2 regions of the Cytobacillus firmus genome follow, and region 2 is predicted to be linked to the other one. Evidence: a T-box and tRNA genes for the amino acid it is inferred to sense, from the RefSeq annotation. Region 2 holds a T-box; the other holds one or more tRNA genes.
The links. A T-box is a leader RNA that pairs with one kind of tRNA and senses whether it is charged. The one in region 2 lies ahead of pheS (phenylalanine--tRNA ligase subunit alpha), so its partner is inferred to be a tRNA-Phe.
Positions count from the first base shown of each region.

Region 1: it encodes a tRNA-Phe, which carries the amino acid that the T-box ahead of pheS (phenylalanine--tRNA ligase subunit alpha) is inferred to sense. The anticodon was not compared.

Region 1 is NZ_CP098323.1:1,119,483-1,134,049, forward strand. Features, by position in the region: gene NAF01_RS05860 (D-2-hydroxyacid dehydrogenase) at 1-537, shown strand, start outside; gene NAF01_RS05865 (cob(I)yrinic acid a,c-diamide adenosyltransferase) at 539-1,096, shown strand; gene perR (peroxide-responsive transcriptional repressor PerR) at 1,205-1,642, shown strand; gene NAF01_RS05875 (YgzB family protein) at 1,757-2,113, opposite strand; gene NAF01_RS05880 (nucleotidyltransferase-like protein) at 2,264-3,139, shown strand; rRNA gene NAF01_RS05885 (16S ribosomal RNA) at 3,413-4,962, shown strand; rRNA gene NAF01_RS05890 (23S ribosomal RNA) at 5,170-8,105, shown strand; rRNA gene rrf (5S ribosomal RNA) at 8,231-8,347, shown strand; tRNA gene NAF01_RS05900 (tRNA-Asn) at 8,367-8,441, shown strand; tRNA gene NAF01_RS05905 (tRNA-Ser) at 8,445-8,535, shown strand; tRNA gene NAF01_RS05910 (tRNA-Glu) at 8,551-8,625, shown strand; tRNA gene NAF01_RS05915 (tRNA-Val) at 8,630-8,705, shown strand; tRNA gene NAF01_RS05920 (tRNA-Met) at 8,718-8,791, shown strand; tRNA gene NAF01_RS05925 (tRNA-Asp) at 8,795-8,871, shown strand; tRNA gene NAF01_RS05930 (tRNA-Phe) at 9,021-9,093, shown strand; tRNA gene NAF01_RS05935 (tRNA-Thr) at 9,110-9,185, shown strand; tRNA gene NAF01_RS05940 (tRNA-Tyr) at 9,203-9,286, shown strand; tRNA gene NAF01_RS05945 (tRNA-Trp) at 9,294-9,367, shown strand; tRNA gene NAF01_RS05950 (tRNA-His) at 9,379-9,454, shown strand; tRNA gene NAF01_RS05955 (tRNA-Gln) at 9,513-9,587, shown strand; tRNA gene NAF01_RS05960 (tRNA-Gly) at 9,592-9,666, shown strand; tRNA gene NAF01_RS05965 (tRNA-Cys) at 9,685-9,758, shown strand; tRNA gene NAF01_RS05970 (tRNA-Leu) at 9,787-9,875, shown strand; tRNA gene NAF01_RS05975 (tRNA-Leu) at 9,899-9,980, shown strand; gene NAF01_RS05980 (nuclease-related domain-containing protein) at 10,754-11,602, opposite strand; gene NAF01_RS05985 (carbohydrate ABC transporter permease) at 11,849-12,790, shown strand; gene NAF01_RS05990 (carbohydrate ABC transporter permease) at 12,790-13,617, shown strand; gene NAF01_RS05995 (ABC transporter substrate-binding protein) at 13,685-14,567, shown strand, end outside.
Region 2 is NZ_CP098323.1:3,903,039-3,917,605, reverse strand. Features, by position in the region: gene thrS (threonine--tRNA ligase) at 1-137, shown strand, start outside; ribosomal protein L20 leader region at 636-759, shown strand; gene infC (translation initiation factor IF-3) at 936-1,439, shown strand; gene rpmI (50S ribosomal protein L35) at 1,455-1,655, shown strand; gene rplT (50S ribosomal protein L20) at 1,682-2,041, shown strand; gene NAF01_RS19820 (DUF1294 domain-containing protein) at 2,160-2,432, shown strand; gene NAF01_RS19815 (TVP38/TMEM64 family protein) at 2,496-3,065, shown strand; gene NAF01_RS19810 (hypothetical protein) at 3,095-3,508, opposite strand; gene NAF01_RS19805 (dUTP diphosphatase) at 3,650-4,141, shown strand; gene NAF01_RS19800 (M42 family metallopeptidase) at 4,249-5,334, shown strand; gene sspI (small acid-soluble spore protein SspI) at 5,636-5,842, opposite strand; gene NAF01_RS19790 (TrmH family RNA methyltransferase) at 5,984-6,733, shown strand; T-box leader at 6,810-7,087, shown strand; gene pheS (phenylalanine--tRNA ligase subunit alpha) at 7,153-8,190, shown strand; gene pheT (phenylalanine--tRNA ligase subunit beta) at 8,233-10,647, shown strand; gene rnhC (ribonuclease HIII) at 10,788-11,726, opposite strand; gene zapA (cell division protein ZapA) at 11,882-12,148, shown strand; gene NAF01_RS19765 (CvpA family protein) at 12,151-12,693, shown strand; gene polX (DNA polymerase/3'-5' exonuclease PolX) at 13,035-14,567, shown strand, end outside.

The sequences.
Region 1 (14,567 bases), 2.2 Mb from region 2:
ACCTTATTAATTATCGGTGTAGGGGCAATAGGGGGAGAGATTGCAAGACTCGCCAAATGCTTCGGCATGAAAGTGGCTGGAGTGAATAGGAGCGGAAGGGAAAATATGTGGACAGATCGTATTTTTCCACTCAGCAGGCTAACCGGGATCCTTCCTGAAGCTGATTTTATCGTTTCTGTCCTTCCAAGCACACCAGAAACTAAATATCTGTTAAAAGAAAAGCATTTCGCTGCTACGAAGAATTCTGCAGTGTTTATGAATATAGGAAGAGGTGATCTTGTCGAGGAAAAGGTGCTTCTGTCTGCACTCGAAAAACACCAGATTTCACATGCGTACCTGGATGTTTTTGAAAACGAGCCCCTGCCTGAAGGCCATTCTTTCTGGAGGATGGAAAATGTAACGGTCACACCTCACCTGTCAAGCCGAACAAAAAACTATTTACCAAGATCTTTTGAAATTTTTAGGCATAACCTTCATACATATATAAAAAATAACAAAGATTATATGAATGTCATCGATTTTGAAAGAGGGTATTGAAATGAGGATTTATACCAAAACGGGAGATAAGGGGACAACATCACTAATATATGGGCAAAGAGTCAGTAAGAATGACATTCGCGTAGAGGCATACGGTTCATGTGATGAGGCGAATTCTATGATTGGATTGGCTTTAAGCCATTTAAGAAGCGAGTATTTCAGCGGTAAAGAAAAAGCGGAGCAGGTTTTCCATAAAGTGCAGACTGACTTGTTCCATGCAGGAGCAGAGCTGGCAACGCCCGCAGGAAAAGAAGTTAAATGGACGATAAAGGAAGAGGATATCACCTTCATGGAAACGCAAATTGATGAGTGGGAAGCTGATCTTACTGTGCTTAATAACTTTATTTTGCCTGGCGGCCATCCTTCAGGAGCGGCATTCCATGTAGCGAGAACCGTTGTGAGAAGAGCGGAAAGATGTGCGGTGTCACTCAGTGATGAAGTAAATCCGCTCGTTTTAATCTATCTGAACCGGCTGTCTGATCTGCTGTTTGTTGCTGCGCGATTTGTGAATCACCATTTGGGCACTGGTGAGCAGCCGCTGCATGATGAAAAGAGCTGATTCCCTCTATTAAGGTGTTTGTAATATTGACAAATGTGGTAAAAAATTAGTACACTATTTATAAAGATTATAAAGTAAGAATATTTGTTGGAAAAGAGGTGCATGGCGGTGGCGCATATGGAATTAAAAGAGGCGCTGGATACTTTAAAAGACACTGGAGTACGTATCACTCCGCAGCGTCATGCGATACTTGAATATTTAATAAACTCCATGTCACACCCGACTGCTGACGATATATACAAAGCATTAGAGGGGAAATTCCCAAATATGAGTGTGGCAACAGTTTACAATAATTTACGAGTATTCCGTGAGGTTGGCCTGGTAAAGGAACTGACATATGGTGACGCATCTAGCCGCTTCGATTTTGTTACCACTCATCATTATCATGTCATTTGTGAAAGCTGCGGCAAGATCGTAGACTTCCACTATCCTGGCCTGGATGAAGTAGAGCACCTTGCTTCGCATGTTACAGGTTTTAAAATCAGCCATCATAGAATGGAGATTTACGGAACATGTCCGGATTGTGCAAGTAAAGAAGCTCACTAATAAATTTTTAAAGCTGCCGGCGCTGTGCTGTCAGCTTTTTATTTTTATCCAATAAAAAACCGGCTGTTAGAGAGCCGGTCATTTTAGAACTTGAATATGGAAGCAAGAGATAAATCAGCTCTGCTTCGTATTTTTTTTGTTGTATTTTTCATCAAATTCAGCGCCCTCAAGATTTGGATCAAGCGTCAAAGGTTCATTGCAGTACATGCACATATCAACGCGGCCAAGCATCTTTGTGTGTTTTCCGCAATTCGGGCAAACCACCTGCACGGTTTTTGTTGAAAGCATGCCGATCCAAAAATAAACACCGGTGCTGGCAAGAATGCAGAGCATTCCGAGAAGCATAAATATTGTCATGAGAAGAGCGGAATTCCTGAAGAATATTCCGAGATACATAACAATAAATCCGATGAAAATTAAACTAAGGGCAAATGTACGAATCTTATTGATTTTATTTGAGTACTTAGCCATACTGCTCCCTCCTAAAAACTAACTATACCATACTCCTTTTACTGAAATAAATATTAATATAGAATGGTGTCGAAAAATGTCTCACCTTTAAGAAGGATTTCATTTATAATTGTCGAAGATATACGCTATCAATAAAATGGAGGAATTAAGATGGAAGATATTCTCCGTCCTATATACCAGGAACGGGCAAGCCAGACAAACACTCTAGGCGTGATTATGACCGAAAAAATGGAAAAGGCTATTCCTGCTACTGATACATTTGATGCTGTACTGCTGATCCTTGTTGAGGAAGCAGATGAACCTGTGTTTGTTAAACATTACACATATAAAGATAAAAAAGCGGCTCTGCATATCGTGACCGATAAGCAGCTTCGCGAATGGATCCTGCTGGGGTCGAACCGGAAAATCTTTGATTGGCTCTATAGTGGAAAAGTTTTATTTGATCGAAATGAATATATTCATAACCTGAAGGTGGAATTAAGAGAGTTTCCATTCTATGGACGAAAATTAAAAATGGGACTTGAGTTTGCCAAGCTGATCAGACGATATATGGATGGCAAAGCCTTCTTTGAAAATCGGCATTATTTTGATGCCTATAACCATATTGTCCATTCCCTTCATCATCTGGCCAGGCTTGCTGTTATCGAAAATGGATTCCATCCGGAAGTAACTGTATGGAATCAGGTAAAGCAAATTGAGCCTGAAATCATGAAGCTGTATGAAGAATTGGTGAATAGCCAGGAGCCGCTTGAAAAAAGGCTGGAGCTGCTGTTCCTTGCAAGTGAATTTTTAATCCATTCAAGAACCAAGCAAGGAATAAGTCATCTTGCCGATGTGCTTGCTGAGAAAGAAGAATGGTCCATCCATGATATTATGAACCATGATGAACTTCATCTGTATGCGGTTGACTTAAGCATGCTTCTGGAGTATTTGATTGATAAGCATTTCATAGATGTAGTGAATATAGAAACAAAAGGTCAAGGAATTTATCACAGGTATTACAAACTCAAAAAAAAATTATCGTAAAAAAACTTTAAAAGCTATTGACCTTTATTTAAATCCTTGTTATATTTATATCCGTCGCTGCGATATGAACGAAAAACACTTTCACAGGCGACGGATAACTTATAAAAAAAGTGTTGACAGATAAAATCAACACATGTTATATTAATAAAGTCGCTTCTGAGCGATTAGGTAAAATATAACAAGCGAAATTGATCTTTGAAAACTGAACGAACAAAACGTCAACGTTTAATCATTAGTCTTTTTTGAAAAGACAAAACGAGCTTAATCAACTCTTATATGGAGAGTTTGATCCTGGCTCAGGACGAACGCTGGCGGCGTGCCTAATACATGCAAGTCGAGCGGACAGATGGGAGCTTGCTCCCTGAAGTCAGCGGCGGACGGGTGAGTAACACGTGGGCAACCTGCCTGTAAGACTGGGATAACTCCGGGAAACCGGGGCTAATACCGGATAACTCTTTTCCTCACATGAGGGAAAGCTGAAAGATGGTTTCGGCTATCACTTACAGATGGGCCCGCGGCGCATTAGCTAGTTGGTGAGGTAACGGCTCACCAAGGCCACGATGCGTAGCCGACCTGAGAGGGTGATCGGCCACACTGGGACTGAGACACGGCCCAGACTCCTACGGGAGGCAGCAGTAGGGAATCTTCCGCAATGGACGAAAGTCTGACGGAGCAACGCCGCGTGAGTGATGAAGGTTTTCGGATCGTAAAACTCTGTTGTCAGGGAAGAACAAGTACCGGAGTAACTGCCGGTACCTTGACGGTACCTGACCAGAAAGCCACGGCTAACTACGTGCCAGCAGCCGCGGTAATACGTAGGTGGCAAGCGTTGTCCGGAATTATTGGGCGTAAAGCGCGCGCAGGCGGTTCCTTAAGTCTGATGTGAAAGCCCCCGGCTCAACCGGGGAGGGTCATTGGAAACTGGGGAACTTGAGTGCAGAAGAGAAGAGTGGAATTCCACGTGTAGCGGTGAAATGCGTAGAGATGTGGAGGAACACCAGTGGCGAAGGCGACTCTTTGGTCTGTAACTGACGCTGAGGCGCGAAAGCGTGGGGAGCAAACAGGATTAGATACCCTGGTAGTCCACGCCGTAAACGATGAGTGCTAAGTGTTAGAGGGTTTCCGCCCTTTAGTGCTGCAGCAAACGCATTAAGCACTCCGCCTGGGGAGTACGGCCGCAAGGCTGAAACTCAAAGGAATTGACGGGGGCCCGCACAAGCGGTGGAGCATGTGGTTTAATTCGAAGCAACGCGAAGAACCTTACCAGGTCTTGACATCTCCTGACAACCCTAGAGATAGGGCGTTCCCCTTCGGGGGACAGGATGACAGGTGGTGCATGGTTGTCGTCAGCTCGTGTCGTGAGATGTTGGGTTAAGTCCCGCAACGAGCGCAACCCTTGATCTTAGTTGCCAGCATTCAGTTGGGCACTCTAAGGTGACTGCCGGTGACAAACCGGAGGAAGGTGGGGATGACGTCAAATCATCATGCCCCTTATGACCTGGGCTACACACGTGCTACAATGGATGGTACAAAGGGCTGCAAGACCGCGAGGTTAAGCGAATCCCATAAAACCATTCTCAGTTCGGATTGCAGGCTGCAACTCGCCTGCATGAAGCCGGAATCGCTAGTAATCGCGGATCAGCATGCCGCGGTGAATACGTTCCCGGGCCTTGTACACACCGCCCGTCACACCACGAGAGTTTGTAACACCCGAAGTCGGTGGGGTAACCTTTTGGAGCCAGCCGCCTAAGGTGGGACAGATGATTGGGGTGAAGTCGTAACAAGGTAGCCGTATCGGAAGGTGCGGCTGGATCACCTCCTTTCTAAGGAATATTTACAAGAAACGTGACGTTCTTTGTTCGTTCAGTTTTGAGAGTTCAATCTCTCAATGAAAGATTCGTTCTTTGAAAACTAGATAATGATTATGAAGAAGCAATAACCGAGTAATCGCCATTTTAGTGAATTCTCTCTATGTTAAATAGAGTTAAAAACCTTTGATACTGTTCATCTTCGATGAACCTGTCAAATACGGTTAAGTTAGAAAGGGCGCACGGTGAATGCCTTGGCACTAGGAGCCGATGAAGGACGGTACTAACACCGATATGCTTCGGGGAGCTGTAAGTAAGCTTTGATCCGGAGATTTCCGAATGGGGAAACCCCCTATCCGTAATGGGATAGGATCCTTATCTGAATACATAGGATATGGAAGGCAGACCCGGGGAACTGAAACATCTAAGTACCCGGAGGAAGAGAAAGCAAACGCGATTCCCTGAGTAGCGGCGAGCGAAACGGGATTAGCCCAAACCAGGAGGCTTGCCTCCTGGGGTTGTAGGACACTCTATACGGAGTTACAAAGGAACGAGGTAAATGAACAGGTCTGGAAAGGCCGGCCAGAGAAGGTAAAAGCCCTGTAGTTGAAACTTCGTTCCCTCCAGAGTGGATCCTGAGTACGGCGGGACACGAGAAATCCCGTCGGAAGCAGGGAGGACCATCTCCCAAGGCTAAATACTCCCTAGTGACCGATAGTGAACCAGTACCGTGAGGGAAAGGTGAAAAGCACCCCGGAAGGGGAGTGAAAGAGATCCTGAAACCGTGTGCCTACAAGTAGTTAGAGCCCGTTAATGGGTGATAGCGTGCCTTTTGTAGAATGAACCGGCGAGTTACGATTACATGCGAGGTTAAGTTGATAAGACGGAGCCGCAGCGAAAGCGAGTCTGAATAGGGCGAATGAGTATGTGGTCGTAGACCCGAAACCAGGTGATCTACCCATGTCCAGGGTGAAGTCCAGGTAACACTGGATGGAGGCCCGAACCCACGCACGTTGAAAAGTGCGGGGATGAGGTGTGGGTAGCGGAGAAATTCCAATCGAACTTGGAGATAGCTGGTTCTCTCCGAAATAGCTTTAGGGCTAGCCTCATGTAGTAAGAGTCTTGGAGGTAGAGCACTGTTTGGACTAGGGGCCCCCATCGGGTTACCGAATTCAGACAAACTCCGAATGCCAAAGACTTATCCATGGGAGTCAGACTGCGAGTGATAAGATCCGTAGTCAAGAGGGAAACAGCCCAGACCACCAGCTAAGGTCCCAAAGTATACGTTAAGTGGAAAAGGATGTGGAGTTGCTTAGACAACCAGGATGTTGGCTTAGAAGCAGCCACCATTTAAAGAGTGCGTAATAGCTCACTGGTCGAGTGACTCCGCGCCGAAAATGTACCGGGGCTAAACGTATCACCGAAGCTGTGGATTGACATCTTCCGATGTCAGTGGTAGGAGAGCGTTCTAAGGGCGTTGAAGCCAGACCGCAAGGACTGGTGGAGCGCTTAGAAGTGAGAATGCCGGTATGAGTAGCGAAAGATGGGTGAGAATCCCATCCACCGAATGCCTAAGGTTTCCTGAGGAAGGCTCGTCCGCTCAGGGTTAGTCGGGACCTAAGCCGAGGCTGAAAAGCGTAGGCGATGGACAACAGGTTGATATTCCTGTACCACCTCTTTACCGTTTGAGCAATGGGGGGACGCAGGAGGATAGGGTAAGCGCGCTGCTGGATTAGCGCGTCCAAGCAGTTAGGCCGGTAACGAGGCAAATCCCGTTACCATACAGGCTGAGCTGTGACGGCGAGGGAAATTTAGTACCGAAGTTCCTGATTCCACACTGCCAAGAAAAGCCTCTAGCGAGGGAAAAGGTGCCCGTACCGCAAACCGACACAGGTAGGCGAGGAGAGAATCCTAAGGTGAGCGAGAGAACTCTCGTTAAGGAACTCGGCAAAATGACCCCGTAACTTCGGGAGAAGGGGTGCTCATTAGGGTGAATAGCCCTGATGAGCCGCAGTGAATAGGCCCAGGCGACTGTTTAGCAAAAACACAGGTCTCTGCGAAGCCGCAAGGCGAAGTATAGGGGCTGACGCCTGCCCGGTGCTGGAAGGTTAAGAGGAGAGGTTAGCGCAAGCGAAGCTTTGAATCGAAGCCCCAGTAAACGGCGGCCGTAACTATAACGGTCCTAAGGTAGCGAAATTCCTTGTCGGGTAAGTTCCGACCCGCACGAAAGGCGTAACGATCTGGGCACTGTCTCAACGAGAGACTCGGTGAAATTATAGTACCTGTGAAGATGCAGGTTACCCGCGACAGGACGGAAAGACCCCGTGGAGCTTTACTGTAGCCTGATATTGAATTTTGGTACAGCTTGTACAGGATAGGTAGGAGCCTGAGAAGCCGGAGCGCCAGCTTCGGTGGAGGCGTCGGTGGGATACTACCCTGGCTGTATTGAAATTCTAACCCGCGCCCCTGATCGGGGCGGGAGACAGTGTCAGGTGGGCAGTTTGACTGGGGCGGTCGCCTCCTAAAAAGTAACGGAGGCGCCCAAAGGTTCCCTCAGAATGGTTGGAAATCATTCGCAGAGTGTAAAGGCACAAGGGAGCTTGACTGCGAGACCTACAAGTCGAGCAGGGACGAAAGTCGGGCTTAGTGATCCGGTGGTTCCGCATGGAAGGGCCATCGCTCAACGGATAAAAGCTACCCCGGGGATAACAGGCTTATCTCCCCCAAGAGTCCACATCGACGGGGAGGTTTGGCACCTCGATGTCGGCTCATCGCATCCTGGGGCTGTAGTCGGTCCCAAGGGTTGGGCTGTTCGCCCATTAAAGCGGTACGCGAGCTGGGTTCAGAACGTCGTGAGACAGTTCGGTCCCTATCCGTCGTGGGCGCAGGAAATTTGAGAGGAGCTGTCCTTAGTACGAGAGGACCGGGATGGACGCACCGCTGGTGTACCAGTTGTCTTGCCAAAGGCATCGCTGGGTAGCTATGTGCGGAAGGGATAAGTGCTGAAAGCATCTAAGCATGAAGCCCCCCTCGAGATGAGATTTCCCATAGCGTCAAGCTAGTAAGATCCCTGAAAGATGATCAGGTTGATAGGTCAGAGGTGGAAGCGTGGCGACATGTGGAGCTGACTGATACTAATCGATCGAGGACTTAACCAAGTCATTGGTGAATACTCGACAAATTCTTCTTCATACATTATCTAGTTTTGAGGGAACGAAAAAAAGTAAATTTCCTCTTGAAAAATGATAGAAAGACGGTATAATAATACTTGTCTTGAAAATAGTCTGGTGGCGATAGCGAGAAGGTCACACCCGTTCCCATACCGAACACGGAAGTTAAGCTTCTCAGCGCCGATGGTAGTTAGGGGCTGTCCCCTTGTGAGAGTAGGACGTTGCCAGGCTGTTTTATAATACCACTTTTCCGCAGTAGCTCAGTGGTAGAGCATTCGGCTGTTAACCGAACGGTCGTAGGTTCGAATCCTACCTGCGGAGCCAAATGGAGAGCTGTCCGAGTGGCCGAAGGAGCACGATTGGAAATCGTGTATACGCTAACCGCGTATCAAGGGTTCAAATCCCTTGCTCTCCGCCATTTTAATTTCATATTGGCCCCTTGGTCAAGCGGTTAAGACACCGCCCTTTCACGGCGGTAACACGGGTTCGAATCCCGTAGGGGTCACCATTTTGGAGGATTAGCTCAGCTGGGAGAGCATCTGCCTTACAAGCAGAGGGTCGGCGGTTCGATCCCGTCATCCTCCACCATATTATTATTATCGCGGGGTGGAGCAGTCCGGTAGCTCGTCGGGCTCATAACCCGAAGGTCGCAGGTTCAAATCCTGCCCCCGCAATCCGGTCCGGTAGTTCAGTTGGTTAGAATGCCTGCCTGTCACGCAGGAGGTCGCGGGTTCGAGTCCCGTCCGGACCGCCATTTTTTCACAATATAAATAATTTTATGGCTCAGTAGCTCAGTCGGTAGAGCACGACCGAATAAGCTGCCTTGAAATACTTCAGCGTACCGATTGATAAATCGGGACGAAGGACGAAGCCAAATTTTATTTAGGCAAAATATCTTAATATGGCTCAGTAGCTCAGTCGGTAGAGCAAAGGACTGAAAATCCTTGTGTCGGCGGTTCGATTCCGTCCTGAGCCACCTTGTTTTGTGATTAGCCGGTGTAGCTCAATTGGTAGAGCAACTGACTTGTAATCAGTAGGTTGGGGGTTCAAGTCCTCTCGCCGGCACCACTTTTTTATGTTAATATGGAGGGGTAGCGAAGTGGCTAAACGCGGCGGACTGTAAATCCGCTCCTTCGGGTTCGGCAGTTCGAATCTGCCCCCCTCCACCATTTATATAGGGGTATAGTTTAATGGTAAAACGAAGGTCTCCAAAACCTTTGATGTGGGTTCGATTCCTACTACCCCTGCCAATATTGTTATGGCGGCTGTGGCGAAGTGGTTAACGCATCGGATTGTGGCTCCGACACTCGTGGGTTCGATTCCCATCAGTCGCCCCATATTTTAATGTAACAGTACAAGTGTAACTCTCATATAAATGTATTATGAATTGATCATTGGGCTATAGCCAAGCGGTAAGGCACCGGACTTTGACTCCGTCACTCGCAGGTTCGAATCCTGCTAGCCCAGCCATTTTGCGGAAGTAGTTCAGTGGTAGAACATCACCTTGCCAAGGTGGGGGTCGCGGGTTCGAATCCCGTCTTCCGCTCCAGAATTTCTTTGTTTTTATGGCGGCATAGCCAAGTGGTAAGGCAGAGGTCTGCAAAACCTTTACCACCGGTTCGAATCCGGTTGCCGCCTCCATAATTTAAATCTTGATTCGCTGATATACGCCGGGGTGGCGGAACTGGCAGACGCACAGGACTTAAAATCCTGCGGTAGGTGACTACCGTACCGGTTCGATTCCGGTCCTCGGCACCACAAGATTTATTACATTTTAATATGCCGGTGTGGCGGAATTGGCAGACGCGCACGACTCAAAATCGTGTTCCTTCTGGAGTGTCGGTTCGACCCCGACCACCGGTATCTGAAAAAAAGGTTTCCTTAATAGGAAACCTTTTTTTGTTGTTAATTTATATCCCTGCTAATTTTGAAGGACATTAATCATCCATACAACTATTTTTCTGATTATCACCAATTGTTTCAATGCAGAGTTCCGAACGGTTCAGAGGGTGGTTTTGAATAGAGTTCTGAACTGTTCGGAAGCTTCCTATGCTACAAGATAAACCAAGTTTGAATTAATGAAGCAAATAATGGATGTGGTGTAGCTCCAAAGTAGATAACTCTTTATTAGCAAACGAGAATGAAAGAGTTAAAGCATAGGATAGAAACTACATCTTCTCAAAATTAAAAGAAGTTGCGTCAAACCATAGGATAGAAACTACATCTTCATCAAAATTAAAAGAAGTTGCGTCAAAGTATAGGATAGAGACCACATCTTCACTAAAAACCCAAAGAAGCTGCGTCAAAGTATAGGATAGAGACCACATCTTCACTAAAAACCCAAAGAAGCTGCATCAAAGTATAGGATAGAGACCACTTCTTCACTAAAAATCCAAAGAAGCTGCATCAAAGTATAGGATAGTAACCACATCTTCACTAAAAACCAAAAGAAGGTACGTCAAAGGATAGGTTAGTAACCACATCTTCATTAAAATCCAAAAGAAGCTGCATCAAAGCATAGAAACCAGGTCTCCACTAAAAACAAAAAGAAGGGCAGCTTCAAAGCATAGAATAGATACAAGGTAGCCTACTCTCTATACCTCAAGGGAATTTGAATACTTTGACCAAAATACATTTCAAAAAGGTTCATAATAGGATGTCTTACCAAATCCATTGATCTGATATTGCTTAGATAAGATTTTTTGAGTGGATCTTTTTGAGTTTAGAATATTACAAAACATATGAATAGACTTGGTTGTTATTTTTTCTTCAGGGAATAGTATTTTATATTCTTCAACACTCCTCAATATAGCAAATTCAGTTTTCTCAATTGATCCGCAGCCGCATTTTAAATTGTTTTTATTTAATAAAGACATAAATAAGCCACAAGAAGTACATTTAACCCCCTTTTCTAATTCTTCAAAAGTATACTTAAAATGCCTGCCATAAGGAATATCTTTCATATGAAGCGACATTAGCTTTTCCGCCAGCATAAAATGATTTTTAGTTGCCGGCTGGGATTTCATTTTCAATGTGTCTAAAAAGCGATTAAGCTGCGCTGGAAATATAGCAGGAAGATTCATTGCGGCCTGATACAAATGAAATTCGGGGTTAATAAAAATAAGAAGAGCCTTAAGTGGGGTTTTTACTCTCAATTCATGCAGAAGTCTTCTCAGGAGTGATTCACTTCGCTGCAGCTGCAGAAGGGGGTTTTTCACTTCGTTTTTTGATGGTGCTGTGTACCATCTGTCTTGATCGATATAGAAGTCTCCTTCATAATTCTTGACTTCAAAAATATAAATACAGTCTCCAGTGATTAATAGTGAATCTATTTGGAAAAGGGTGTTACTGTAATCGAACAATAAATCATTAAGAATAATCCATTCCTCAGACGATTGTTCCAGCAGTTGATCAAATTGCTGCTCTCCTGAAAAACCTTTTTCTAAATTAAGAAAGTAGCTGTAATCTTTAGGGGAAAGCCGCATTCTTCCCTGTAAACAGCGAAGCAGCTTTAATTCCTCTGGTTCATACCGAAGTTTTACTATCATAATTCACATCCCTATATTCAAGATAGCTTCATTCTATGCAATGTTTTCCATTAACACAAGTTATACCCTTTGAAAAAGTCAAAATATTGCACCATTTAGTCAATTCAGTCACCTATATATGCAAACGGTTTCAAATATAATGTAGGAAAGCGTTTGCAAGAGAAGAGGGGGCGGTGAAGAGAGTTGGAGACAAAGGTTGAGATCGGGGAACCGGTAATTAAGTCAGAGATTAAAACAGTTTCCAGGAAAAAAGCAAATTTGAAAAAGATCTTAACATACCTTGCTTTTGTAGGACCGGCATTAATTTTTTTCCTGGTGATACAGATCTTTCCTTTCCTAATGGGGATTTATTATTCGTTTACGTCCTGGAATGGAGTTAGTTCTGTAGTTGAGTGGGTTGGGCTTGAAAACTATATAAAGATTTTTAAGAGTGATCCCAAGTTTTTTGATTCCTTTATATTTACTACTAAATTTATGTTAGCTTCGGTTATTATTAGTAATTTACTAGGGTTTGGGCTTGCATTATTATTGAACGCAGCCTTGAAGTCCAGGAATTTATTGAGGACTGTGTTTTTCATCCCGAATGTTATTGGGGGATTATTGCTTGGGTTCATCTGGCAGTTTATTTTTGTAAAAGGGTTTGCTGCTATCGGTAATCTAACGGATCTTTCAGTTTTTAAGCTTCCATGGCTTGGAGATGAGACAACAGCATTCTGGGGCATTGTAATTGTGTTTGCCTGGCAGATCAGCGGATATATGATGGTTATTTATATTGCAGCACTGCAGGGGGTTGATCAGACACTGCTTGAGGCAGCAAGAATCGATGGAGCATCAAGCTGGACACTGTTGACAAAAATAATCATTCCGCTTATTTTACCGGCATTTACGATTTGTTTCTTCTTAACGATATCAATGGCATTTAAGATTTTTGACCTGAATATTTCACTGACAGGCGGCGGGCCATTTAACTCGACACAATCGGTTGCGATTAACATTTATCAAGAGGCATTCCAGAATAACCGGTATGGTCTTGGTACCGCAAAATCGATTTTATTCTTCCTTGTGGTAGCTATTTTTACAACGGTTCAGGTGATGATGACGAAGAAAAGGGAGGTTGAGGCATAATGAATCCCAGATATACGAAGGTTACGCTGCTGCTGGAGATCATCGGAATTCTATTAGGAATCATATTCCTCATTCCTTTTTACTTCGTGTTCATTAATTCTGTAAAGGGTTTTGCAGATATCCTGATTGATGCTGCAGCATGGCCGCAGGAATTTTTATTCTCCAATTATCTGAAGGTATGGGATATCATTAATTTCCCTCGGGCCTTCTGGAATTCACTTATAATAACGGTAATCAGCAATATTGGACTGGTTGTCATCAGTTCTATGGCTGCCTGGAAGATGGTTAGGACTCCGGGGAAATTCAGCAAAATCCTGTTTGTTTTATTTGTATCTGCGATGGTTATTCCATTCCAGACCGTTATGATTCCTCTGATGAAACTCGGTGGCACGCTGAATCTGACAAACAGCATACCTGGTCTCATCATTATGTACTTTGGCTTTGGTGTACCATTATCACTTTTCCTTTATCACGGTTTTATTAAAACAGTTCCAATCGAGATCGAAGAGTCGGCCCGAATTGATGGGTGCAGCCAGTTTGGCGTCTTTTGGAGAATTGTTTTTCCGCTTCTGAAGCCAATAACTGTAACGGTTGTCATTCTAAATACATTGTGGATCTGGAATGACTATCTGCTGCCGCTTCTGGTGCTTCAGGATGCAGAGCTTAGGACGATTCCTTTGGCCACAAGCTCATTCTTCGCACAATATACAAAGCAGTGGGATATGGGACTGGCTGCCCTTGTGATGGGCATTACACCGGTCATCATTTTCTTCCTGTTCCTGCAGAAGCATATTATAAAAGGCATTGCACAAGGATCCATTAAGTAGTGGTAGAGACTTTTACATCCAAAGAGGCTGTGAAAGTTTATATAAAATTATTCAGGGGGGAAACAAAATGAAACGCTTTGCTCTATTACTGCTGTCATTGATTCTGATGGCCGGCATTATGGCGGGCTGTTCTTCTTCCAGCTCTTCAGGGGATGAAAAGCCAAAGGATGATTCAAAAAATGGTGATGAAGTGGTAACACTGAACATGTTCCAATTTAAAGTGGAGATTGCCGATCAGCTTCAGGAAATGATTAGCGAATTCGAAAAAGAGCATCCAAATATTAAAATTAAGCTTGAGTCTGTCGGAGGCGGAGCTGATTATGGTGCCGCATTAAAAGCGAAGTTTGCTTCCGGAGAACAGCCTGACATTTTTAATAATGGCGGATTTAAGGAACTGGAGCTTTGGAAAGAGCATCTTGCTGACCTTTCAAATGAGCCGTGGGCAGAGCATGTACTTCCAATTGGAAAGGTGCCAACGACCGATACAGATGGCAAGCTTTATGGAATGCCGGTAAACCTGGAAGGATACGGGTTTATTTATAACAAGGATTTATTTAAAGAAGCGGGAATTACTGAACCGCCTAATACGATTTCTGAATTGAAGGATGCTGCTAAAAAGCTCAAAGATAAAGGAATTACCTCTTTCTCTGCCGGTTACGGTGAGTGGTGGGTCATTGGACAGCATTTGTTAAACATTCCATTTGCACAGCAGGAGGATCCTGTTGCATTTATTGAAGGCTTATACAGCGGATCTGAAAAGTTAACCGGCAATGATAAATTTAAAGAATTCAAAGAAGTTCTTGATACTGAAATTAACTTCGGAAATGACAATCCGTTAACAACTGATTACAATACGCAAGTCACACTATTTGCTTCCGGCAAAACAGCTATGCTTCAGCAGGGGAACTGGACAGAGAACATGATTCTTGAAATTGACCCTGACATTAATA
Region 2 (14,567 bases):
CTCCATACATGCTTGTTGTTGGAGACAATGAAGCAGCTGAAAAAGCTGTCAATGTCCGCAAATATGGAGAGCAAAAGTCAGAAACTGTTTCATTTGGGGACTTCATTTCAGCACTAAAAGCTGAAGTTAAACGATAATAATAAAGTGAAACTTCAATCAGTGGGGGTTTTCCTTATCCCCACTGATTGTTAGTCGCGTTCAAGTGTCGCTAAGATCTCCGCTAACGCTTCGATCAATCGACACTACGAACCCGATTGGTTCAACTAAGCCTCTGCCTGTGCATCGGCAAGTTTCACTGTATCTCACCAATCGGGCCTTTACGGGCAGTTTGACCCCCGCTTATCCTCCTTTGATTCCTCTGAGTATTGACGTGGGGGTCTTACTGCCCGTTAGACTGCGATCAAAAAGGGCTGCATGTGCTGCAGCCCTTTTTAATAAGTTTTTCCATAGAACATTTAAGAGCCGGATGAGATAAACGAAAGAGCTGGCATTAAATTCATTTTGAAAAAATATTAAAATCGTATTGCCAAAAGCGATTAATTTTGTTATGCTTTTCTTCGTTGTGATAAAAGTTATTCGTTTGACAGGGAATCATTCTTTGTGATATAGTAGCTAAGGTAAATTGAATACAGTTTGAGGAAAAGAAGAAGCACCCGCTTCTCACCTGATTGACGCAAAGCGCAGTTGGCAGGTTTTACGTGAACATTTTCTGTTTATATACGTAAGTGTGGGTGTTTTCATCCGCACTTTTTTATTTGGTTAAAAACAGCTCTGATTCCGTCACGGAAGAGAAATGTTTCATAACTTGCGATTCAGCTTTGGTCCGGTGCAGCTTACAGCTTTAAAGTTGTCTGCTAAGCAGGCGCTTGCGCTTTTCTTGACCCAAACGTTGTGTTCGCATTAAACCTTGGAGGTGTCTAGCTATTAGCAAAGATATGTTGTTAAACGAGGGCATTCGCGCCCGCGAAGTCCGTCTTATTGACCAAAACGGCGAGCAGTTAGGTATTAAATCAAAATTCGACGCACTTGAAATCGCTTCTCGTGCCAATCTTGATCTTGTTCTGGTTGCACCGAGTGCGAAGCCTCCGGTAGCCCGTATCATGGACTACGGAAAGTTCAAATTCGAGCAGCAGAAGAAAGATAAAGAAGCTCGCAAAAACCAGAAGATTATCAGTATTAAAGAAGTTCGTCTTAGCCCGACTATTGAAGAGCATGACTTTAATACTAAACTTCGCAATGCTATTAAATTCCTTGAAAAAGGCGATAAAGTAAAAGCATCGATCCGATTCAAAGGTCGTGCCATTACGCATAAGGAAATTGGCCAGCGTGTACTAATTCGATTCGCACAAGCATGCAATGAAGTTGCAATAGTGGAATCACATCCAAAAATGGATGGCCGAAGCATGTTTATGGTCTTAGCACCGAAAAACGACAAGTAAGAGGAGGAATTCCCAATGCCAAAAATGAAAACTCACCGCGGCGCTGCTAAGCGTTTCAAAAGAACAGGTTCTGGTAAACTGAAGCGTTCTCACGCTTACAGAAGTCATATGTTCGCGAACAAATCTCAAAAGCAAAAGCGTAAGCTTCGCAAAGGAACTCTTGTTTCTTCAGGCGATTACAAGCGCATCCGTAACTTATTAGTAAATCTTAAGTAATATCTCGAAATTAGGAGGGAAATAATATGCCACGTGTAAAAGGCGGTACAGTTACTCGCAAACGTCGTAAAAAAGTCATCAAATTAGCTAAAGGTTATTTCGGTTCAAAACATACATTATACAAAGTTGCTAACCAGCAGGTTATGAAATCCCTAATGTATGCTTACCGCGACCGTCGCCAGAAAAAGCGCGACTTCCGCAAACTTTGGGTTACTCGCATTAACGCAGCAGCTCGCATGAACGGTCTTTCTTACAGCCGTTTAATGCACGGTTTAAAGCTTGCTGGCATCGAAGTTAACCGCAAAATGCTTGCTGAATTAGCAATTGCTGACGAAAAAGCATTTGCTGAATTAGCATCAGTTGCAAAGCAGCAGCTTAGCAAGTAATAATTTATACAATAGCCATTCCCTAGGGGGATGGCTTTTTAATTTACTTTTTATGGACAGAAAGCTTCTTTTTCATTTAAGCTCAATACAGACTTAATACATATAAAGGAGAAAGCTCATGATTAAAACAATTGCTCTTATCTATCTGATCATGAATGTGATTGGCTTTTACCTGATGAAGCTTGATAAAGAAAAAGCAAAACGGAATGAGTTCCGTATAAGTGAGAAGAACCTCTGGATCACAGCCTTTTTGAGCGGGGCAGCGGGAATGACTTTGGGTATGAAGACCTTCAGGCATAAAACGAAGCATGTTCAGTTTAAATGGGGACTGCCTTTTTTGGCATTGCTTGAAGCAGGGCTGCTATTGTACCTGGTTATTCAATTGTCATAAACAGTCAGTGCCATCCATAAGCTTTAGGGAACAGCAGGAAAGTCATCGGGGAGAGGTGAAGGCATGAATGATCAATTGACTTTATTGTTTGCTATGGCAGAGACTGCTGGAATTCTTGCTCCCATTGCTTTTATCTTTTTTCATATCATCCGGCAGTTTCTATTTATTCCGGTCCCGCTTGTCTGCATAACAGGGGGAGTTCTTTTTGGCAGTTTTTTTGGCTCTGTTTTCTCTCTTGCAGGGTTAATGATCAGCAGCATTCTATTTTATTTTCTAATCACAAAAATGCCGGGGACGCATGAAAAGCTTTCTTTATTAAAGAAGCGGTGGTTTGGAGAGTATCGGAATTTAACTGTCGGCCAGGTTGCAGTTTTAAGGCTTATCCCTTTTATTCATTATCATTTGCTGAGCTTTTGCCTGATGGAAAGAAACAAGGGATTTAATCAGTTTCTTAAAAATTCATGGATCACTAATTTGCCGCTGGCTGTTTTTTATACCGTTTTCGGAGAATTCATCAGCAGATTTACTCCTTCAATGATTGTCCTGATTTTGCTGTCACTTTCTGTTTTAGTATTTGTACTGAGGGAAAAGGTTACAGTTATTAAATGGAAGGAATTCTTCAAAACAGCATAAAAAAAACGTTCGGGGCTGCCGAACGTTTTTTAAAGATGATCTTTAATTTCCTCGCCTGGAGAAGCTGTTTTGTGCATGAACTCCTTCACAGGGCTTTTCCAGTCAATTTTTGCAGTAGGATAGGCCTCGGTTATCTTTCTTTCAATAAAAAGAAAATCCTCCCTTACCATCCCTTTAAGGGCCGATGTATTGTGCGGCCAGAGGAAAATGGAGACCACATCAAAAGCATTATCAGTGGTACCCAAATACTTTTCACCTTCAAACAAAACCCCTTTATACGTAATCAGGAAGTTCTTCCTGACATTTTCCTGGTCATCCCAAAAATAATATCGTTTCTGTTCGTGGGCAAGCTCTAGCTTTCTCTTGGAATTGAGCAGATATTTTACCGCTGTGTATATAAGAAAAAGAATCAGAGCAAACAATAGCATACGCAGGAGCCACATAGTAACCAGCCCTCCATCTTTATTTTCCTTACTATACGGATGAGATTAAAAAAAGTTTCAACTTTTTTGCGATTTGTTATAATTTTTTTGATGGGCATTATAATGTAAGTTAATCATTAATTTCAAATAGGACGGTGGAAAATGAATTATCAGCAATTATTCCAAATGCAAAAAGGGCTGGACAGCCATATAGAATCAAACCATGGTTTAGAGGAAGCAGATTTATTTGACCGGAAGATACTGGCGCTGCTTGTTGAATTGGGAGAGCTTGCTAATGAGACAAGATGCTTTAAGTTTTGGAGCCTTAAGCCTTCCTCCCCTCAGGATACAGTATTGGAGGAGTTTGTTGACGGTATACATTTCATTTTATCGCTTGGAATTGAATGCGGATTTGACGGGGATAAGGACCTTACTGTTCCTGTGGAAAAGACGGTTTCAGTGAATGGCCAGTTCTTGTCTGTTTATGAAGCTATCGGAAAGTTTCGGACCAGCCGTTCTTTAACAGATTATAAAGAGCTTATTGCAGTTTACTTACATCTGGGGGAAATGCTTGGATTTAACTCTTCGCAAATAGAAAAAGCATATATAGACAAGAATGAAGTAAATTATAAGAGGCAGGCTGAAGGATATTAAGTAATTTTTCCGCCTGCAGCCTGAGGGATTATCCGTCTGATAATTCTTTATATTGAATCCGATGTTCGGTATAATATGATTAAATAAATATTAAGGGAGTCGAAATGATGGCTAAATTAGATGAAACATTAACGATGCTTAAAGAATTAACAGATGCGAAAGGAATACCGGGAAATGAGCGCGAACCGCGCGAGGTTATGAAAAAATACATAATAGCCTATGCTGATGAAGTGACAACAGATGGACTGGGGAGTCTCATTGCTAAAAAAACTGGCAAAGAAGGCGGCCCGAAGATTATGGTAGCCGGCCACTTGGATGAAGTTGGATTTATGGTAACAAACATTGATGATAAAGGTTTCATCCGCTTCCAGACAGTTGGCGGCTGGTGGTCACAAGTTATGCTGGCACAGCGGGTGACGATTGTAACATCGAAAGGAGATGTTACCGGGGTAATTGGTTCAAAACCGCCGCATATTTTATCTCCGGATGCTCGCAAGAAACCTGTTGAAATTAAAGACATGTTCATTGATATTGGTGCTTCAAGCCGTGAAGAAGCGAAAGAATGGGGCGTAAAACCTGGTGACATGGTGGTTCCATATTTTGAGTTTACGGTTATGAATAATGAAAAAATGCTTCTGGCGAAAGCCTGGGATAACCGCATTGGCTGCGCAATTGCCATAGACGTGCTCAAGCAATTGAAAGATGCTGAACATCCAAATGAAGTTTATGGTGTAGGAACGGTACAGGAAGAAGTTGGTCTTCGCGGAGCCCGTACTTCTGCGCAAAAAATCGAGCCGGATATCGCATTTGGTGTAGACGTTGGAATCGCAGGCGACACACCGGGAATTTCTGAAAAAGAAGCCATGAGCAAAATGGGCAAAGGTCCGCAAATTATCCTTTATGATGCATCAATGGTCTCTCACAAAGGCCTGCGTGACCTTGTAACAGACACTGCAGATGAACTGAATATCCCTTATCAATTTGATGCCATTGCTGGTGGAGGAACAGATTCAGGAGCCATTCATGTTACACATAATGGAGTTCCATCCCTTTCAATCACCATTGCAACACGGTACATCCATTCCCATGCAGCAATGCTTCACCGCGATGACTATGAAAATGCAGTAAAGCTGATTGCTGAAGTGATTAAGAAGCTTGACAGGGAAACTGTTGATAAGATTACATTTGAATAAAATGAAAAAACTCCGGCTCTTTCCGGAGTTTTTTTTCGTTTTATCGCAGTCTAACGGGCAGTAAGACCCCCACTTCAAAACTCAGAGGAATCAAAGGAGGATAAGTGGGGGTCAAACTGCCCGTAAAGGCCCGATTGGTGAGATACAGTGAAACTTGCCTACGCGCAGGCAGAGGCTTAGTTGAACAAATCGGGTTCGTAGTGTCGATTGATCGAAGCGCTAGCGGAGATCTTAGCGACACTAGAACGCGACTAACAATCAGTGGGGGATAAGGAAAACCCCCACTGATTGAAGTTTCACTTTATTTAAGACTGCTCTCCAAGGTTTGAAGCATTTCCAGCTTGTCTTCTTCAGAGGAGTTTTTCCAGATTACCTCAAATAATACACCTAAGCCAGGCAGCATTTTTTCTTCCCCATTTTGAATGGCATCCACGATTGTATCTTTCAGTTCATCTTGAGAGTTGCCTGATACATTGTGTAAAATGGCATTGCGCAGGTTTAAATTCACCTTAATGCACTCCTTCCAGATTTAATTCGTTATTATCTTCTCTAATTTTGCTTTTATTATGTATTTCAAATAAGCTATAATGAAAAAACTGTACAGAAAAATTCCGGTTGTACGGGATTTTCTTTAAAAGGAGAGACCGTGTTGAAGCATATACAATCTGCAAAAAATCCAAAAGTTAAAGAATGGAAAAAACTTCTGGCCAGAAAAGAGCGTGACAAAACAGGTACCTTTTTAGTTGAAGGTTTTCATTTGGTGGAAGAAGCACTTAAAGCCAATCAAATAGCAGAAATAATCATTAGTGAAAATAAAAATATGCCTCCCGGCTGGGATTATGGCGACATCCCTGTAACAATGGTTACTGATGACATCATCGGACTGCTGGCGGATACGGAAACACCACAGGGAATTTTTGCTGTCTGCAGCCAGGAGCCATCCACTGAGGAAGTGAAAGGAAAACAGTTTTTATTAATTGATGCCGTACAGGATCCCGGCAATCTGGGCACGATGATCAGGACGGCAGATGCTGCTGGAATTGATGCTGTTATTGTAGGTGAAGGCAGCGTTGACGCATATAACCCAAAGGTGCTCCGCTCTGCACAGGGCAGCCACTTTCATTTGCCGATTTTAAGAGGAAATCTTTCTGACTGGGTCGTCAGATTGAAAGAAAGTAATGTACCTGTCTATGGAACCGCTTTGGAAAATGCCCGGGAATACACACGATATGAGTCCTCTGATTCCTTCGCACTTCTCGTTGGAAATGAAGGGAACGGGGTAAATAAAGAACTCCTCGCTAATACAGCAGCAAACCTTTATATACCGATATTCGGGAAAAGCGAATCACTCAATGTGGCGGTGGCTGCCGGAATTCTTCTTTATCATCTAAGAAAATAGAAAATGGGCGGCAATTTTATGAAAACCGTTTGAAACAGCCTTAAGAATGTAATATAATTAACAGCAAAATTATAAAAATAAAACGATGACGGAGACCAGTACCTTGCAGTCAGCCTTTTCAGGGAGAAAATGCCTAAGACTGAAAGCATTTTTACAGGAAATGCAAGAGAAGTTTCACCTCCTGAGTTGGCATCGGGACCATTGAAAAGTAATGTTGGCGCTCTGCTGAGCGAGCCGCTTCCCTTTTCGATGTAAAGATGTACCGGCATAAGCCGTTATCCCAATGAAGTGAACACGTGCATGAAGTACATATATGTGTTAAAAAGGGTGGTACCGCGAAACCTCGTCCCTTTATGGGGATAGAGGTTTTTTATTTTGGCCAAAAAAGTAAAAGTATTAATTTCAAGGAGGATTTTTAGATGCAAGAGCGTTTAAAGGAACTGCAAACTGAAGCGTTAGAAAAGATCAGCACAGCCGCTGATTTAAAAGAGCTAAATGATATCCGTGTATCCTATTTAGGCAAAAAAGGCCCGATTACTGAAGTGCTTAAAGGAATGGGGAAATTGTCTGCGGAAGAGCGTCCAAAAATGGGGGCCCTTGCGAATGAAGTCCGGGACAGCATTGCTGCCGGAATTGAGAAAAAGCAAAAGCACCTGGAGGAAGCGGCTGTTCAGGAAAAACTGGCTGCAGAAAAAATTGATGTCACTCTTCCGGGAAGACCTGTTAAATCAGGAAACCACCATCCGCTGACACGAATAATTGAAGAAATTGAAGATTTGTTCATTGGAATGGGTTATACAGTAGCTGAAGGCCCTGAAGTTGAAAAAGATTATTATAATTTTGAAGCATTGAATCTTCCTAAAGGCCATCCTGCCCGGGATATGCAGGATTCCTTCTATATTACAGAAGACATTCTTCTTCGAACCCATACTTCGCCGGTACAGGCAAGAACAATGGAGAAGCATGAAGGCAAGGGACCAGTTAAAATCATTTGCCCTGGTAAAGTATATCGCCGTGATAATGACGACGCTACTCACTCCCACCAGTTCATGCAAATAGAGGGCCTTGTTGTAGATGAAAACATCCGAATGACTGATTTAAAAGGAACATTGGAAGTCTTTGCAAAGAAAATGTTCGGTGATGACAGGGAAATCCGTCTTCGTCCAAGTTTCTTCCCGTTTACAGAGCCATCAGTGGAAATGGATATTTCCTGTAAGATCTGCGGCGGAAAAGGCTGCAGCGTATGTAAAGGCACTGGCTGGATTGAAATTCTTGGTGCCGGAATGGTTCATCCAAATGTCCTGGAGATGGCAGGCTTCGACTCTAAGAAATACACAGGCTTTGCATTCGGAATGGGTCCTGAGCGAATTGCCATGCTGAAGTATGGTGTAGACGATATTCGTCATTTCTACACAAATGATGTGCGTTTCTTGAAGCAATTTTCAATTCATGAATAATTAGAAAGCCCGGAGCTGGACAATAACTAAGGAGGATCACAAATGTTCGTTTCATATAAATGGCTGCAGGAATATGTTGATTTATCAGGCGTTACACCTGCAGAGCTTGCAGAAAAGATTACTAAAAGCGGTATTGAAGTTGAAGGCGTAGAGGTTTTGAATGAAGGCATCAAAGGTGTGGTTGTAGGGCATGTCCTTGAAAGGGAACAACACCCAAATGCCGATAAACTGAATAAATGTTTAGTTGATACAGGTGCTGGTGAGCCTGTACAAATCATCTGCGGTGCCCCAAATGTGGATAAGGGACAGAAAGTGGCCGTGGCTACAGTAGGAGCTGTTCTTCCAGGCAATTTTAAAATAAAGCGTGCCAAGCTGCGCGGCGAAGAATCGAATGGAATGATCTGTTCGCTTCAAGAGCTCGGCATTGAAAGCAAGCTGATTGCAAAGGAATACTCTGAAGGCATTTATGTTTTCCCTAATGATACAGAGGTTGGCCAGGATGCTCTTGAGCAGCTTAATCGTGACGACCAGATTCTGGAGCTTGGATTGACACCTAACCGTTCTGACTGCTTAAGCATGCTGGGTGTTGCATATGAAGTGGCAGCTATTTTAGGAAGGGACGTAAAGCTTCCTGCACCTCAAGCTGAGACTTCTTCCGAGAGGGCATCTGATTACATTGATGTTCAGGTGGACGCAAAGGAAGATAATCCTCTTTACGTTGCGAAAGTAGTAAAAAATGTAAAGGTTGGCCCGTCTCCTGTATGGATGCAGGCGCGTTTAATGGCAGCAGGCATTCGTCCTCACAATAATGTGGTGGATGTCACAAACTACATTTTGCTTGAATACGGGCAGCCGCTGCATGCTTTCGATTATGACCGGCTGGGATCGAAGCAAATCCTTGTCCGAAGAGCAAATGATGGCGAAGTGATTGTTACTCTTGATGATGCAGAGCGTGAGTTAACATCAGATCATCTTTTAATAACAAATGGGACAGAGCCAATTGCACTTGCGGGTGTCATGGGCGGGGCAAATTCTGAAGTGCAGCCTGACACTAAAAATGTGATTATCGAATCAGCTTATTTTAAAGGTGCAACAGTAAGAAAAGCATCAAAAGACCATGGCTTAAGAAGTGAAGCAAGTGCCCGCTTTGAAAAAGGTGTGGATCCAAACAGGGTTAGAGCTGCTGCAGAAAGAGCTGTTCAACTGCTTGCACAATATGCGGGCGGAGAAGTACTTGAAGGTTCTGTAGAAGCTGATGCACTGCAAGTGAAACCTGCCGTGGTGTCTGTAACACTTGAAAAAATCAATCGTGGCCTTGGCACGGAATTATCCATGAAAGAAGTAGAGGATATTTTTGCCCGTCTTCAATTTGCGACGAATACTGATAACGATACAATTACGGTTACAGTTCCCACTCGCAGAGGCGACATCACGATTGAAGAAGACCTGATTGAAGAAGTTGGCCGTTTATTTGGCTACGATAATCTGGCATCGACTTTGCCGATTGGATCGTCTACACCAGGGCATCTTACCCAATACCAGAATAAACGCAGATTGGTCCGCCGCTTTCTTGAAGGTGCGGGGCTATATCAGGCAGTAACTTATTCATTAACAAATGAAGCAAAAGCGGCTCAATATGCACTGGAAGAACGCAAGCCTGTGCAGCTGGCAATGCCTATGAGTGAGGACCGCAGCCTGCTTCGGTTAAGTATTGTTCCTCAGCTTCTGGAGGTATTAAAATATAATTCGGCACGCCAGAACGACAGCCTGGCTGTTTATGAAACAGGAGCAGTGTTCCTCTCCAATGGAGAAGAGGAATTGCCTGAAGAGCGTGAGCATCTTGCCGGTGCGGTTACTGGCCTATGGCACAGCCATCCATGGCAGGGAGAAAAGAAGCCGGTTGATTTTTACGTTGTAAAAGGTATCCTTGAAGGGTTATTTGAAAAGCTGGGACTTTCTGATAAAATTGAATTCCGTCAAGCGCAAAAGGATGGAATGCATCCTGGCAGAACAGCAGAAATATTGCTTTCCGGGGAATCAGTGGGATTTGTCGGCCAAATCCATCCAACTGTCGAAAAAGAACTTGATTTGAAAGAAACCTATGCATTTGAGCTTTCATTAAAAGCGATTTTGGAAGAAGAAGTTTCACCTTTGCAGTATGAAGCTATTCCGCGTTTCCCTTCAATCACAAGGGATATTGCACTTGTGGCAGATCAGGGAACAGCAGCAGGCGAGCTTAAAGGGATCATTAAAGAAGCTGGCGGCAAATTATTAAAAGACGTCCATGTTTTTGACTTGTACGAAGGCGAACGGATGGAGCCAGGCAAAAAATCGCTTGCTTTCTCCCTTAAGTACTTCGACCCTGAACGTACTCTGACGGATGATGATGTAACAAAAGCGCATGACAAAGTATTAGAAGCTGTGAAGGAAAAAGCCGGAGCAGTATTGAGAGGATAAATTGAGGAAGGCAGCCTAGGGGCTGCCTTTTCTTTGTTTGGCCGATAAACTCTGATTATTAGCCGAAAAGTACTCAATGGGATGAAGGTCTCTTAAACTGTAAAAAAGCATCCAATCTCCTTAGATTGGATGCTTCATTATCAGTTATATTTCCTGTTATACAGCTTCATTGCCTTTTCAGTATTCGCAAAGTGCAGTTTTACAAAAGAAGGCAATACCTCTCGTCCTTTTTCCTTGATAAGCCGGGCAGCCGCCTCATCAACCTTCGGACCTGCACCTTTAGTGAGCCGAAAACCGGCCTTTGTGCTCAGGTTTTCAAAGTGGCGCACAAACGCATACCGTGCCAGGATGGATGCTGCTGCAACAGCCAGATGAATTCCTTCAGCTTTTGTACTGAAAAAGACACGCTCCCTCTGTATGGTCTGCTGGTTTTTCAAATAGTTGAAGTAAATCTCTTCCTTGGCAAATTGGTCAATCAGAATGGCTTCAGGCTTTTCAGGAGAGATTTTCCCTAATACATGCCCGATTGCCTGATTGTGCAGCAATGCTTTGATTTTCCCCTGCGACATCCCTGATTGCTGAAGTTTATTATATTTTTCATTATGCAGTGTTAACAGGCTGTGGGGAACGATATCTTTGATCTGCTTTGCGATTTCAATGATTTTTTCATCTCCCAGATTTTTTGAATCCTTAACTCCAAGCTCCTTCAGCAAAGGAATTTGATCTTTCTTTACGTAAGCTGCAACCACCGTAATGGGGCCAAAATAATCCCCGGTACCCACTTCATCTGAACCAATAACAGAAAGGGAACTGATATTTTCAGGCAGGCTGGCTGCGGCAGGGCTGGCTTTTTTGCTGGGCTGTGCACTGCGGGCGGTATCTCCCCACTTTTTAGCCTCTGCTTCACATCCGCTCCCTTGGAAGAGAACCTTTCCTGATTTATAGGCAGTGATCGAACATCCTGGCACTTTTGCAGCAAATACGCTTCCTGGAGGCTGCTTGTCATTTAGGCTGCCTGAATAATGGGCCTTCATTTTTGAGATTTCACTTGTTTTTTTTAAAAGTACTACCTGGCTCATATTAATTCTCCTCATCTTAGTGTACTGTTGAATTTATTCCTTTATTTGGAAAAACCTTGCATTAACTGAGCTCATCTGACATGCTTTGACTTCCCACCAATATGCGTTCGTGTTATGATATTGATTAGGATTCTTTAAAGAAGGGGGCATGGACGTTGTCAGAGATACAAAGAAACCGAACAAGTGTAGATATTTATGGACAGCAATATGTAATAGTTGGCTCAGAAAGCTCCAGCCATGTTCGCCTTGTCGCTTCGCTGGTTGACGATAAAATGCGTGAGATCAGTTCGAAGAATCCTTCACTCGACATTAGTAAGCTGGCCGTGCTGACCGCAGTCAATGCAGTTAATGATTATATAAAGCTAACAGACCGTCTGGAACGGCTGGAAAACGAATTAAATAGAGTAAAGGACGGAAAGTAGTCATGCTGGATCTTGCAATTATTATTATTTTGGTTTTTGGTTTTTTAATAGGCTTGAAAAGAGGGTTTATCCTCCAATTAATTCATTTGACCGGATTCATTATTGCTTTCATTGTTGCCCGTATGTATTACGGTGAGCTTGCGCCTAAGCTGACCTTATGGGTGCCATATCCAAGCTTTAGCAGTGACTCGGCGATTAAGACGTTATTTGAGAATGGGGATCTTGAAGATGCTTACTATCGCGCCATTGCATTTGTCGTGATTTTTTTTGCGGTAAAAATATTACTGCAGATTATTGGAAGCATGCTCGATTTTGTTGCTCATCTCCCGGTCCTGAAACAGCTGAATGTTTGGGCTGGCGGAATTCTCGGATTTATCGAAGTCTATCTTATCATGTTTATTCTATTATACATAGCAGCACTCGTTCCAATCGAAGTCCTGCAGGGGCCGATCAATAATTCATTTATGGCAGAATTAATGGTTAAGAATACGCCTGTTCTCTCTAACCAGCTCAAAGAAATGTGGGTTGAATATATGGCTGCGTAACTTCTCTATTTCTAGAGAAGTTTTCTTTTTGAAAGACTGTTTATAAGTTTTGTGGATTAAAATCTACAAACCAGCTAATTCAACTGAGTTGGTTGGAGCGGAGGATGCTTGATCCTCGAAAATGCGTGCGGTGTTGCTCAGGGAAGGTTATTCAATGTCCTGCGGGAGGCTCCCGTTCCTCCCCGCGGAAAGCAAGTATCCGCAACGGAAAACAACCGGCAATGTTAAAAGGGAAAATAACTTATTTAAGTAAGAGGCTTTAGAGATAGCCATGATTTGAAGTTGCACTGCAAAATAAGAGATAATACGGATACGAATACAGTTACGGGCAGGTGGTTTTCATGAGTATAAATAAAAAAGATGTTGTCAGACTTTTAGAAACAATCGCTGTTTATATGGAGTTAAAAGGAGAAAATCCGTTCAAAACTGCCGCCTTCCGAAAAGCGGCACTCGCACTTGAATCAAATGATGAAAGCTTGACTGAAATCAATGATTTTACAAAGCTATCCGGCATCGGAAAAGGAACCGCTGCTGTTATAGAGGAGTACATCAAAGAAGGTAAGTCTTCTGTTCTGGATGAACTGAAAGAAGAAGTCCCTGCCGGATTAATTCCTCTGCTTCAGCTCCCGGGACTTGGCGGCAAGAAAATAGCCAAGCTATATAAAGAGCTGGGTGTCGAAAATGCTGCAGACCTTGAGGAAGCGTGCCGCAATAAGAAGGTCCGGGGACTGGCAGGCTTCGGGGAAAAATCTGAAGATAAGATACTCGCTGCCCTTGAAAATGCAGGAACCAGACCGGAACGGCTCCCGCTTGCATTCATGCTGCCGATAGCAGAAGGCATAGAAGCAGCCCTGGCTGAAATGAAGGATATAGAAAAGTATTCAAGGGCAGGAAGCCTAAGGAGAATGAGGGAAACAATCAAAGACCTCGACTTTATCATAGCTACTGACAATCCTGCTTCTGTCAAAGAACAGCTATTAAGTCTAGCCGGCGTCAAAGAAGTAATTGCTGCAGGAGATACAAAGGTTTCCGTTGTCTTTCAGCACTCCTATGATATATCGGCCGATTTCCGATTAGTTGAGCCGCATGAATTTGCCACAACACTTCATCATTTTACTGGATCAAAGGACCATAATGTCAGAATGCGCCAGCTCGCAAAAGAGCGTGGGGAAAAAATCAGTGAATATGGAGTCGAAAATACAGAAACAGGTGAAATTCTTACGTTTAATAATGAAGAGGAATTTTACGCGCATTTTGGGCTTCCGTTCTTCCCTCCTGAAATTAGGGAAGATGGGAAAGAAGTAGATGAATATACGCAAGACATGGAGCTCATTTCTCTTGAAGATATTAAGGGTGATCTTCATATGCACTCAACCTGGAGTGATGGCGCTTATTCCATAGAGGAAATGATCGAAGCGTGCCGTGCCCGCGGCTATAAATACATGGCTATAACAGACCATTCCCAGTACCTGAGAGTGGCGAACGGTTTGACAGCCGAAAGGCTTCTCAGTCAGAAAGAAGAAATAAAGCAGCTTAATGAGCAATTCGATGATTTCACCATATTATCAGGGGTAGAAATGGATATTCTGCCTGACGGATCGCTCGATTATGACGATGAACTTCTGGAGGAGCTGGACATTGTCATTGCTTCCATCCATTCTTCTTTTTCACAGCCGAAGAAAAAAATCATGGCCCGCTTGATAACGGCGCTGCAGAATGCCCATGTTGACATTATTGCCCACCCTACGGGAAGATTGATCGGCCGCAGGGAAGGCTATGAAGTAGACATGGAAATGCTCATCGAGCTCGCCAGGGAAACAAATACAGCCCTTGAGCTGAATGCAAATCCGAACCGGCTTGATCTTGCTGCCGAA